Regions from separate parts of the Variovorax sp. 350MFTsu5.1 genome, predicted to be linked through region 2. Evidence: predicted binding sites of a transcription regulator. Region 2 holds the regulator's gene; each other region holds the start of a gene.
The links. Region 2 encodes LexA, which represses DNA repair genes until DNA is damaged. Its sites were predicted from a motif close to ACTGTATNNNNATACAGT; they were not measured.

Region 1 (4,335 bases), 940 kb from region 2:
CGAGCGCAGCGTGGCGAGCGCGGCCTCGAAGGCGGCGGCGACGTCGGCGGAAACCGGGCGCCCTTCCAGCGTCGCACGGTACAGGACGCGCTTTCCGCGCAGGTCGGAGGCGGGCCGCAGCGCGTCGAAGTAAGGCTGCGCGGGCACGCCCAGCGACCACGGGTCGCAGCCGTGCGCGCCGGTCATGGCCTGCAGCATGAGCGCGGTGTCGGCCACGTCGCGCGTGGTGGGCGTCACGTAGGTGTAGTTGCCGAAGGCGTCCTGCACCTGGCTGTGCGGAACCACGCCCAGGCTCTGCTTCAGGCCCACAACGCCGTTGCAGGCGGCGGGAATGCGGGTGGAGCCGCCGCCGTCGGTGGCGATGGCCAGGGGCGCGACGCCCGCCGCCATGGAGGCGGCCGCGCCTCCACTGGAGCCGCCGCTGGTGCGCGTGGCGTCCCATGCGTTGCGGGTGCTGCCGAAGAGGGGCGCATCGGTCATGCACTTGGCACCGAACTCGGACGAGGTGGTCTTGCCGATCAGGATGCCGCCGGCCTGGCGAATGCGCGCCACGGCCAGCGCGTCCTGCGAAGGAACGTGGTCGCGGTGCAGCACCGAGCCGTAGGTGGTCCTGACGTCCGCGGTGTCGACGATGTCCTTCGCCGTGAAGGGCAGGCCGTGCAGCAGGCCCTGCGCCTCGCCCTTCATCAGGGCCGCCTCCGCCTTCCTGGCCTCTTCCATGGCCTGCTCGTGGCATAGGGTGACGAAGCAGTTCAGCAGCGGCTGCACCGCATCGGCGCGGCGCAGCACCTCGGCGACGATCTCCACCGGCGAGAGCTTGCGTTGCGCGACGAGGGAGCGCAGTGTCACGGCAGACATTTCGCAGATCTCGGACTTCGGAAGACGGGGATACTTTTGCATGCGCAAATGATTGATGCGCCCCCAAAGCCAGTCCAATACTGTTTTCTCGAAAAGGCATATGACCAGCGTATGGCAGCACCAGACTTCAGAACGCTCCGCTACTTCGTGGCCGTTGCCGAGGAACGCAGCGTGGGCAAGGCCGCAAGGCGGCTCAACATGGCGCAGCCACCGCTGTCGGTGCACATCCGGAACCTGGAAGCCTCGGTGGGAACGCCCCTGTTCCAGCGCACGGCGCGCGGCATGGAGATCACCGATGCCGGCAATGCGCTCTTCAGGCGCGCGAAGGAAGCCCTGCTGCTGGCCAACGAGGGCTTCGACGCCGCGCGGGCCATAGGCTCGGGCAGCAGGGGCCGGCTCACCGTCGGAACCATGGTGGTGCTCTCTTACCTGGTGCTGCCCCGCCTGGAGAATGCGCTGCGCGCGAAGCTGCCCGACGTGGAGATCCAGTACGTGGAGCTCAACGCGGTGAACAACATCTCGGCCGTCACCGATTCCGACGTGTCGGTGGCGATCTGCATTCCGCCCATCGCGCAGGCCGGCATCTCGGTCGAGCGCATCGGCACCCAGCCGCTGATGCTGGCGGTGCGCGCGGATTCGCCGCTGGCGCGCATGGCCAGCGTTCCGCTGCAGCGGCTCGAGGGCGTGCCGCTCATCGGGCTGCCGGTGCCCGAGGGCGATCTCGACAAGTCGGTGGTGGCCTCGATGCTGCGGCGGCACGGCGTCGGCATGCCCGTCGCGCAGCGGGTCGAGACCATGGTGTCGGCGCTGGCACTGGTGCTCGCGGGCCAGGGCGTGGCCATCCTGCCCGCATGCGCGCGGATCGGCCGGCCGCCGGGCGTGGTGTTCAGGCCGCTGCGCAACGTCGACGCGAAGATGGAGATCGCCGCCTGCTGGCGCAGCGACTGGGACAGCCCGCTGATCCAGCCCTTCCTGGCGTGCGCGCGGGCCTCGGTGCGACAGGCGGCCTAGCTAGGGCCTGTTCACACTATTTCCGGGGTCGCGTTGGTGCTTCAAGGGGCTGGCTGCAAGGCGCCCGTGCGCAGCAAGGCTGAAGCCTTGCAAGCGCGGGCAACGCCGCAGACGGCCCCTTGGAGCACCAACCCTGCGGGAAGGGCAGCCAGGGCGGGCCACTCGGCGTTGCGTTCCTAGCGTGTGCGCATGCACACGCGTCGTCACGCGCCTTGATTGGCCCGCCCTGGCTGCCCTTCGCGACCCCGGAAATAGTGTGAACAGGCCCTAGAACAGGCTGCCCTGCCCCGCCACGCCCGGCGGGCGGAACGCGGAAATCTCGAGCGGAATGCGCTCCCGGTTGTAGCCCAGGCGGTTCGTCGCCTTCTGGAAGCGCTGGTGGATCAGGTCGGCCCACAGGCCCGAGCCTTTCATGCGCGTGGCGAAGTCGGCGTCGTAGTCCTTGCCGCCGCGCATCTCGTGGATGCGCGCCATGATGCGGTCGGCGCGCTGCGGGTAGTGCAGCGCCAGCCACTCCTTGAAGAGCGGAGCCACTTCCCACGGCAGGCGGACCACCGTGTAGAAGGCGCTGCGCGCGCCGGCCTCCCATGCGGCTTCGAGCACCTGTTCCATGTCTTCGGTCACGAAGGGAATCTGCGGCGCCACGCTCACGCCCACCGGCACGCCGGCCTCGGTGAGCGTGCGGATCGTGCGAAGCCGGCGGTGCGGCGCGGCGGCACGCGGCTCCAGCTTGCGGGCGAGGTCGCCGTCGAGCGTGGTCACGGTGATGTACACGGCCGCCAGGTGGTCGGCCGCCATGGGCGCGATCAGGTCGAGATCGCGCTCGACGGCGCTCGACTTGGTGACCAGCGCGAACGGGTGCCGCGCCTCGCCCAGCAGCTCGATCACCGAGCGCGTCAGCCGCAGTTCGCGCTCGATGGGCTGGTAGCAGTCGGTGGCGGTGCCGATGGCGATGTAGCTGGGCCGGTAGCTCTTGCGCCCGAGCTCGGTGCGCAGCACCTCGGCGATGTTGCGCTTGGCGATCAGCTTGGTCTCGAAGTCGAGGCCGGGCGACAGGTTGAGGTAGCTGTGCGTGGGCCGCGCGAAGCAGTAGATGCAGCCGTGCTCGCAGCCCCGGTAGGGGTTGAGGGAGCGGTCGAAGTAGATGTCGGGCGAGTCGTTCTCGTTGAGGGCCGACTTCACGTCCTCGAAGCGCACCTCGGTGGCCAGGGGCTGCAGCGTCTCGGCCTCGGCCGCGCCTTCTTCCAGCGTGCCCCAGCCGTCGTCGAAGGCGTCGCGCTCGTCCTTGGAGAAACGGTGTGCGATGTGCGTGGCCGCGCCGCGGCCCTTGATGGCGTGGATGGGAATGAAGGCGGCTGGCATGGTCGGCGACTCCTTGGTAACTCGATTTACTGTTTATTCATACAGTATTCCACTGATTCACCGTCATTGCCGATTTTTTAATTTCTTTCTTGACAGAAATTTCGAGAATCCTAAACTCGGCGCCATGGAACTCACCGACATCCAACGCAAGTTCGTCCTGCACTGGGGCGAAATGGGCTCGCTGTGGGGCGTCAACCGCACCGTCTCGCAGATCCACGCCCTGCTCTTCGCCTACGGCAAGCCCATGAACGCCGAGGAGTTGTGCGACACGCTCGGCGTGGCCCGCTCCAACATCAGCAACAGCCTGAAGGAACTGCAGGCCTGGAACCTGGTCCGCATCACCCACACGCTGGGCGACCGGCGCGACTATTTCGAGACCAGCGTCGACGTGTGGGAGCTGTTCCGCACCGTGGTGCGCGAGCGCAAGGAGCGCGAGTTCGACCCCACGGTGCGCGTGCTGCGAGAGCTGGTGTCCAGCCCCGACTTCCAGAAGGAGCCCGCCGACGCGCAGGACCGCATCCGCTCCACGATGGAGCTCATGGAGAAGCTGGCCACCTGGGCCGACGAGATGCTGCGGCTGTCGCCCGGCACGCTCGACAAGGTGATGACGCTGGGTGCCAGCGTGCAGAAGTTCGTTCGCGGCGATTCGTCGCAAGGCGGCAAGGGTGACAAGGGCGAAGACCCGGACGCGCACCACGCCAGCCTTCCCATGATCTGAGTCTCTTTTTTTGCCCAATAGTTTCTGTTTTGACAGAAATATCGAGAACAAAGAACGCCATGAGCCACATCGCAACACCTGTCTACCCGCTCACGATCTATTTCGATGCAAGCTGCGCGATCTGCTCCGCCGAAATGGGCGCCCTCAAGGCACGCGACGCTGCCGGCCGGCTTCAACTGGTCGACTGCTCGCCCATCGGCTTCACCGGCGGCCCGGCACCGCGCGAGGCGCTGATGGCGGCCATCCACGTCTCCAGCGCCGACGGCAAGGTGCACGTCGGCGTGCCGGCCATCCGCATCTGCCGCGCGGCGGTGGGCCTGTCCAGCGGCGGCCTGCTGCTCGACCTGCCGCTGGTCGCGCCGCTGGCCGATTGCGCCTATGCGCTG
Region 2 (4,335 bases):
GCACCGCTGTCGAAGTCTTCGATTTTGCAGCCCCGCGCGGGCGGGGCGTGACGGGTTTTACGCGGGGGCGCGCTTTCAGGGCGCACGACGGCTGCGGTCGATGGCCACGCTCAGCGAGATGGCGACCATCAGCAGGCCGAGGCCGACCCAGCTCATCCATGCGCCCGCATCGTTGGCGAGCAGCCAGCCACCCAGCGCTGCGCCAACGGCTTGCCCGGTGTAGATGCCGGAACTGTTGAGCGCCACCGAGCCCGGCGCCAGCGCGGGCGCCAGGCCCACCAGGCGGGCCTGCTGCGCCGAGTTGGTCGCGAAGCAGCCCAGTCCCCAGGGAACGAGCACCACCGCCAGCCAGGCCAGCGTGGAGGCCAGCGGCCACAGCAGCAGGCTGGAGGCGATCAGCACCGTGGTGACGAGCACCATGCGCCCGGCGCCCACGCGGTCGATGAAGCGGCTGACCACCATGTTGCCGACCAGCCCGCAGGCACCGAACAGCGCCCACATCGCGCTCAGCGTGGTGGCGTCGGCGCCGAAGCTCTGCTTGAGGATCGGACCGAAATAGCTGAACAGCACGAACTGGCCCGCGCCCTGCAGCGCCGTGACCGAGACGATGCCCATCAGCACCGGGCTGCGCAGCACGCGCGACCATGCGGCGGCCGTCAGCGCGGCGGGGCGGATGCCGTTGGGCAAGGTGAGCCACACCGATGTCGCGCTCGCGACACTGAGCGCCGCAATCGCCGCAAAAGCCATGCGCCAGCCCAGGTGCCCGCCGATCAGCGCGCCGATGGGCAGGCCCAGCACAGAGGCCATCGACCAGCCGAGAAAGACGAAGGTCACGGCCCGCCCGCGATGCTCCGGCGGCACAAGCAGGCCGGCACAGGCGGCGGCCTGGGGCGTGAAGATCGCGGGCGCGATCACCGTGAGCATGCGCACCGGCAGCAGGGCGCCGAAGGTGGGCATCAGCGCGCAGAGAACGTGGCCGATGGCGTACCAGAGGAGGGTGAGGGCGAGAAGCTGGCGGCGGTCCCATCCGGCCACTGCGGCGGCCAGCAACGGTGCGCCTACGCACATGACCGCCGCGGCGGCAGTGATGAGCTGCCCCGCCGTGGCGGCCGTGACCGAGAGCGAGGCGCTGATCTCGTTGAGCGTGCCGGGCACGACCATCACGCCCGTTCCGATCACGAAATTGCCGGCAAGCAGCGCCCAGAGCGCCCTCCGTGGCGCCGGCTGGCTCACCGACGGACCTGCAGCGCGCCGGGATTCACGATGTTCGTGGGGTTGCCGTTGATGTAGCTCACGACGTTGTCGAAGGCCTGGCCGAAGTAGCTCTCGTAGCTTTCCTGCTCGACGTAGCCGATGTGCGGCGTGCAGATGCAGTTCTCGAGGCGCAGCAGCGCGTGGCCCTGCAGCGGTGGTTCGCTCTCGAACACGTCGACGGCCGCGAGCCCCGGGCGGCCGCGGTTGAGGGCCGCGAGCAAGGCATCGGCCTCGACCAGCTCCGCGCGCGAGGTGTTCACGAACAGGGCGGTCGGCTTCATACGCGAGAGGTCCTCGAGGGTGATGAGGCCGTTGGTCTCTTCGTTGAGCCGCAGGTGCACCGACAGCACGTCGGCCGCGGCGAAGAACTCATGGCGGTTCTGGGCCACCTGGAAGCCGTCGGAGCGCGCCTTGGCGCAGCTGGCTTCACGGCCCCAGATCACGACCTGCATGCCGAAGGCCTGCCCGTAGCGCGCCACCAGCTGGCCGATGCGCCCGTAGCCCCAGATGCACAGAGTCTTGCCCTTGAGTACGGAGCCGATGCCGAAATTGGGCGGCATCGAGGCCGACTTGAGCCCGGACTGCTGCCAGGCGCCGTGCTTGAGGTTGCTGATGTACTGCGGCAGCCGGCGCATGGCGGCCATGATGAGCGCCCAGGTGAGCTCGGCGGGCGCCTGGGGAGAGCCGGAACCCTCTGCCACGGCCACGCCGCGCTCGGTGCAGGCCGCGACGTCGATGTGTCCGGCGACGCGCCCCGTCTGGGAAATGAGCTTGAGCTTCGGGAGCTTCTCGATGAGCTGGCGCGAGATCTGGGTGCGTTCGCGGATCAGCACGATCACGTCGGCGTCCTTGAGTCGGACCGACAACTGCCCAATGCCTTTGACCGTGTTGGTATAGACCTTGGCCGCGTATGCGTCCAGCTTGGAAGCGCAGCGCAGCTTGCGTACGGCGTCCTGGTAATCGTCGAGGATCACAATGTTCATGGCGTGCCATTGTGCCTCGCAGCATTGGAATGTCGCGCCGGCGAACGTTTGGATACCCGCCCTGCAGCCGCTTGCAGAGCGGTTCGGGCCCGGTACAGGATCCGATACCGGGCTCAGTGCAGGTTCAATGCAGACGTGTCGAGCGAGGGGCCGCGGCCAGTGTTTCGGCGGCTTCCAGAGCGGCCAGGCGGTCGAGTTCGGCGCAGACGTCGGCCATGCGGCCGGAGATCAGCACCCGATTGCTGTTGCGCTGCTGGCCCTTGCCGTCGACCACGCGGACCACGCGCAGCGGGCGTGCCGCAGCGGCTGCTTCAGAAGGGGCGGTGCCGCCGGTGCGGGCTGTACAGGCGGGGCGCACGGCCACGTAGCGCAGTCCAGCGGAGGACTCTGCGGAATCGAGATGATCCCTGCGATGGGAGGGGCGGCGTGCGGGCATCAGCCGGTTGGCCAGCGATTGCAGCGGCATCCAGATGTCGGCGATGGCGAGAAGGGCGATTCCCATGTGAACTCCAAAAAAGTATGAGGTTGAACACAGGCAGGATTTCTTGAATCGGCCGCGACAGGGTGATGGCGACTCTTCGCCATACGCCCGCCACCTGTCGCTGCCGGATGGGGTGCTGTTGCTCTGGAAAGCAGGTCGCAGCGGCCTACATCAGCATGGTGTTCCGAATGAGTCCGACCGCGAGGCCTTCGATTTCGAAAGGCTCGCCGGGCTGCACGATGATGGTCGGGTATTCGGGGTTCTCGGCGTGCAGCTCGATGACCTGTTTGTTGCGCTTCAGGCGCTTGACGGTCACTTCGTCGCCCAGGCGCGCGACAACGATCTGGCCGTTGCGTGCTTCCTTGGTGGCCTGCACCGCGAGCAGGTCGCCGTCCATGATGCCGGCGTCGCGCATCGACATGCCGCGCACCTTGAGCAGGTAGTCGGGCTGGCGCTGGAACAGCGTGTTCTCGACGTAGAAGGTCTGGTCGACGTGCTCTTGAGCCAGGATTGGCGAGCCGGCTGCGACGCGGCCGATGAGCGGCAGCGCCAGCTGGGCCATGCCGGGCAGCGAGAGGGAGAACTGTCCACCCTCGCGATGGCGCGTTTCGTTGAGCGAGCGCAGCGCGTCGCCCTTGAGGCGGATGCCGCGGGAAGTGCCGCTGACCAGCTCGATGACGCCCTTTCGCGCCAGTGCCTGCAGGTGCTCTTCGGCGGCATTGGCGGACTTGAACCCGAGTTCATTGGCGATTTCGGCGCGCGTGGGTGGCGCACCGGTGCGTGCGATGGCGCTCTGGATGAGGTCCAGGATCTGCTGCTGGCGGGCTGTAAGCTTCACGGCGAACTGCATGTGTGGTTCCTTGCGGCACTGGTTGGATATCCAGTGCCTGTATTTTTAACCAGTTTTTAGAAGTTGACAAGCCATGGTCAATTCCTCTTCGCCCGAACTGCCGCGCCGCGTGGTGGTTCTGGGCACCGGCGGCACCATCGCGGGCCGGGCCGCCAGCAGCGGCGACAACATCGGCTACACCGCCGCGCAGGTGGGCGTGGCCGACCTGCTGGGTGGCATCGAGGCACCCGACGGCGTGATGCTGGAGGCCGAGCAGGTGGCTCAGGTCGACAGCAAGGACATGTCCTTCGCCATCTGGCAGCAGCTGGCCCGGCGCTGCGCGCACTGGCTGGCGCAGGCCGATGTGGCGGGTGTGGTGATCACGCACGGCACCGACACGATCGAGGAAACCGCGTTCTTCCTGCATTCTGTGCTGGTGCCGTCCAAGCCCGTCGTGCTGACCTGCGCGATGCGCCCGGCCACCGCGCTGTCGCCGGACGGTCCGCAGAACGTTCGTGATGCAATCAGCGTCGCCGCCACACGGGGTGCGCACGGAGTCACCGTGGTGTGCGCCGGGGCGATCCATGCCGGCGTCGACATCCAGAAGGTCCATACCTATCGGCTGGACGCCTTTGCTTCGGGCGATGCGGGCCCCGTGGGCTATGTGGAGGAGGGCGAGGTGCGCCTTGTCCGGTCGTGGCCGCAAGGCGGAACGCTGCCGGTAGTGAAGCTCTTCGGTGCTACCGAGGTGCAGTGGCCACGCGTGGAGATCGTGATGAGCCACGCCG
Region 3 (4,335 bases), 3.1 Mb from region 2:
GGCGCCGGCATTGAAGGCCAGCAGGAGGCCCAGCGCGGTGTTGGTCGACGGCGCGCGGTGGCGGTTGGTGAGAAAGCGAATTCTGCGCAAGATGGCTCTCCGGTCGGCGCTTGGGGCCGGAGCCACTCTAGCACCGGGGCCGCCCGGGGAGGCTCTGCTACTTGAGCCAGCCGCGCCGGCGGAAGTACCACATCGGCACCAGCGCGCTCGCCGCCATGAGCACGATGGCGTAGGGGTAGCCCATGGCCCAGTCGAGCTCGGGCATGAACTTGAAGTTCATGCCGTAGATGCTGGCGATCAGCGTCGGCGGCAGCAGCGCCACGCTGGCCACCGAGAAGATCTTGATGGTCTTGTTCTGGTTGATGTTGATGAAACCGACGGTCGCATCCATCAGGAAGTTGATCTTGTCGAAGAGGAAGGCCGTGTGGTTGTCCAGCGACTCGATGTCGCGCAGGATCTGGCGGGCCTCCTCGAACTGCTCGGCGTTGAGCATCTTGCTGCGCATCATGAAGCTGACGGCGCGGCGCGTGTCCATCACGTTGCGGCGGATGCGCCCGTTCAGGTCTTCCTGCCGCGCGATGGCGCCGAGCACCTCGCCGGCCAGCTCGTCGCTGACGTTGCCCGACAGCACCTTCTTGCTCGCGGCCTCGAGCTCGTCGTAGATGTTCTCCAGCGAGTCGGCCGAGTATTCGGCGTCGGCGTCGAAGAGCTTGAGCATCACTTCCTTGGCGTCCTCGATCAGCCCCGGCGCGCGCCTCGCGCGCATGCGCAGCAGGCGGAACACGGGCACGTCCTCGTCGTGGATCGAGAACAGCACGCCGCGGCTGCGCAGGTCGGTGTTGTGCTGGTTGAGGATGAAGGCCACGCGCACGGCGCGCGGGGCTTCGTCGTCGTCGATCAGGAAGTCGGAGCGGATGTGCAGCTCGCCGTTGTCTTCCTCGTAGAAGCGCGCCGATTCCTCGATGTCCTCGTCCATCGCGTCTTCGGGGATGGACAGGCCGTAGTACTGCTTGATCCAGCGCTTCTCTTCGAGCGTGGGCGACTCGAGGTCGACCCAGATCGGCTGGAATCTGGAGAGCTCTTCGAGGGCCTCGATTTCTTCCTGGACTAGGCGGCCGTTGGCGAGCGTGAAGATGTTGAGCATGGGGCTCACTCCCGGGAATGACTGACTGGACGGTGGGCGAGGGGAGGGGCGCTTTCAATTCCCCGGCCCGACGTGCGCAGGAAGCGCGAAAAAAGCGTCAGCGAAAGGGAGTTGAAAGCTGCCGAGACGGGGCGGTTTCCATAGGAAAAATCTCCGGTTGCAGCGTGGCCCGATTATGTCACCGGCCACATGTCGGCGAGGTGGCCGGACTGGACGGGCATACAGTAAAGTCACGGTCCATGCAGAGCACTGCGCTTCCCGTTTTTTCCGCCGCGCCGAAGACCCAGGCCGAACGCCTGGCGCAGGCACTGGCCTCGCTCAACGAGGCGCAGCGCTCGGCGGTGGAGCACGGTGTGGCCGCGGCCACCGCCGGCCCGGACGAACGGCCGCTGCTCGTCATCGCCGGTGCCGGCTCGGGCAAGACCAGTACGCTGGCGCATCGGGTGGCCAGCCTCATCGCCGGCGGCGTCGATCCGCAGCGCCTGCTGCTGCTGACCTTCTCGCGCCGCGCCGCGCAGGAAATGGAGCGCCGCGCCGGCCGCGTGCTCGCGCAGGTGCTGGGGCTTAAGTCGGAGGCGCCGCCCGCGCTGCCGTGGGCCGGCACCTTCCATGGCATCGGCGCGCGGCTGCTGCGCGAGTACGCGCCGCAGATCGGGCTCGACGAGAACTTCACCATCCACGACCGCGGCGACGCCGAAGACCTGATGGGGCTGGTGCGCCACGAGCTCGGGCTTTCTTCCACCGTCAACCGCTTCCCGCGAAAGGGCACCTGCCTGTCGATCTACTCGCGCTGCGTGAACACCCGCGCGCCGCTGGCCCATGTGCTCAAGGAAGCCTTTCCCTGGTGCGACGAATGGGAGGCCGAGCTGAAGAAGCTGTTCGGCGCGTACGTCGAGGCCAAGCAGCGGCAGAACGTGCTCGACTACGACGACCTGCTGCTCTACTGGGCCGAGATGGCGGCCGAGCCCGCGCTGGCCGCGCACATCGGCGCGCGCTTCGACCATGTGCTGGTCGACGAATACCAGGACACCAACCTGCTGCAGGCGTCGATCCTGCTGGCGCTCAAGCCCGACGGGCGCGGCGTGACGGTGGTGGGGGACGACGCGCAGTCGATCTATTCCTTCCGCGGCGCAACGGTACGCAACATCCTCGACTTTCCCTCGCAGTTCACGCAGCCTGCGCGCGTGGTCACGCTGGAGCGCAACTATCGCTCGACGCAGCCGATCCTCGACGTGTCTAACCGCGTCATCGCGCAGGCCGCCGAGCGGCACGCCAAGACGCTGTGGACCGACAAGCCTTCGGCCGGCAAGCCGCTGCTCGTGCTCGTGCCCGACGAGGCGGGGCAGGCGCGCTGGGTGGCCGACAAGGTGCTGGCGCACCGCGAGGGCGGGCTGGCGCTGAAGTCGCAGGCGGTGCTGTTCCGCACCTCGTCGCACAGCGCCGCGCTCGAACTCGAGCTGGCGCGGCGCAACATCCCGTTCGTGAAGTTCGGCGGGCTCAAGTTTCTGGAGGCCTCGCATGTGAAGGACCTGCTCGCGGTGCTGCGCTTCGCGCAGAACCCACGCGGGCGCATGGCGGGCTTTCGCGTGACGCAGCTCATCCCCGGTATCGGGCCCGCCACGAGCGCGCGCCTGCTCGATGCGATGGAGCAGGCGGCCGACCCGGCCCAGGCGGTGCGCGAGTTCGTGCCGCCTTCCGCTGCGCGCGCGCAATGGGCCGACTTCGCGAAGGCCTACGAGGCGCTGCGGGAGCCTGCGCTGAAGTGGCCGGCCGACGTCGAGCTGGCGATGGACTGGTATCTGCCGCATCTGGAGCGCCTGTACGAAGACACCTCCGGCGTGCGGCGCGCCGACGTGGAGCAGCTCGCGCGGCTCGCGGCCGGTTACGCCTCGCGCGAACGCTTCCTCACCGAACTCACGCTCGATCCGCCCGAAGCCACCAGCGACCGACCGGGGCCGCCGCTGCTGGACGAGGACTACCTGATCCTCTCGACCATCCATTCGGCCAAGGGGCAGGAATGGAATTCGGTTCACGTGCTCAATGTGGTCGACGGCTGCCTGCCGGCCGATGTCGCGCAGAGCGCGCAAGAACTGGAGGAGGAGCGGCGCCTGCTCTATGTGGCGATGACACGGGCGCGCGACCACCTGCACCTGCTGGTGCCGCAGCGCTTCCATGTCACGCAGCAGGCGGCGCGCGGCGACCGGCACCTGTATGCCAACCGCACACGCTTCATCGCCGATGCCGACCTGGAAGGCTTCGAGCAGCAGACCTGGCCGCCCCCGCCGGAGCGTCCGCCGGCGGTGCCGCCGCCCAGCTCGGTGATCGATCTGCGCAACAGGATGCGGGCCGCCTGGCGCTGAGCCGGAGACGGCATGGACAGGCCCTTGTGCCGGCATGGTCACCGGCGGGCCGGCATTGAAACACTTGTTTCCAAATCGCGGTATCGCCAGCCCCGCGCGTGCCCGCAGCTATCGATTCGCTAGCGTGTGAAAAGCTGCTCACGAAGCTGCAAAACCCCGGGCAACTCAGGTATTGCAATACCGTGACAGCTTGGGCATAGTGAATCGACCTTCCCCTCTTTCTCACCTCTTCCCACCTCCCTCTTTTCTTTCTCAAGACCCCCAGAGAGAACTCCCGTTTCGTTTCGCCGGCCAAACCGCATCCCGCGGCGCGGTCATTTCCCCCAACCGTCAATTCCAGGAGGTCATTCATGAATTTGACGATCAGCGGTCATCACCTCGACGTCACACCTGCCTTGCGCACCTACGTCACGAGCAAGCTGGACCGGGTCATCCGACATTTCGACCAGGTGGTCGATGTGAAGGTGATCCTCACGGTGGAAAAGCAGAAGGAAAAGGAACGCCGCCAAAGGGCGGAATGCAACATCCACGTCAAGGGCAATGACATGTTCGCGGAGTCGAGCCACGCTGATCTCTACGCTGCGGTCGATGAACTGGTCGACAAGCTCGACCGCCAGGTGGTGCGCCACAAGGACCGCCTGCAGGACCACCATCACGCGGCGCCCAAGCGCGTGATGTAAGTAGCCCCCGGGGCTCGCATATCAAGGCCGCCTTCGGGCGGCTTTTTGTTTTCCGACTGTCACGGTCGGGCTTTTGGCAGTCGCCCAGAGGAGAGCGAGAGGCCTCTGGGCAACATGTAGACAGAAAGTAAATAGGGGGACTGGGGGTTTT

Region 1: a site for LexA is predicted at 3,260-3,277, ahead of ABL843_RS21165 (PA0069 family radical SAM protein). Genes of this name have one in related genera too.
Region 3: a site for LexA is predicted at 1,353-1,370, ahead of ABL843_RS02685 (ATP-dependent helicase). Genes of this name have one in related genera too.

Annotation. Positions count from the first base shown of each region.
Region 1 is NZ_CP157620.1:4,628,860-4,633,194, forward strand. Features, by position in the region: gene ABL843_RS21155 (amidase) at 1-858, opposite strand, end outside; gene ABL843_RS21160 (LysR family transcriptional regulator) at 970-1,869, shown strand; gene ABL843_RS21165 (PA0069 family radical SAM protein) at 2,137-3,231, opposite strand; gene ABL843_RS21170 (GbsR/MarR family transcriptional regulator) at 3,356-3,949, shown strand; gene ABL843_RS21175 (thiol-disulfide oxidoreductase DCC family protein) at 4,009-4,335, shown strand, end outside.
Region 2 is NZ_CP157620.1:3,687,825-3,692,159, reverse strand. Features, by position in the region: gene ABL843_RS16740 (MFS transporter) at 76-1,233, opposite strand; gene ABL843_RS16735 (D-2-hydroxyacid dehydrogenase family protein) at 1,230-2,237, opposite strand; gene ABL843_RS16730 (hypothetical protein) at 2,362-2,739, opposite strand; gene lexA (transcriptional repressor LexA) at 2,885-3,568, opposite strand; gene ABL843_RS16720 (asparaginase) at 3,642-4,335, shown strand, end outside.
Region 3 is NZ_CP157620.1:607,576-611,910, forward strand. Features, by position in the region: gene ABL843_RS02675 (YoaK family protein) at 1-90, opposite strand, end outside; gene corA (magnesium/cobalt transporter CorA) at 158-1,144, opposite strand; gene ABL843_RS02685 (ATP-dependent helicase) at 1,384-3,504, shown strand; gene hpf (ribosome hibernation-promoting factor, HPF/YfiA family) at 3,855-4,184, shown strand.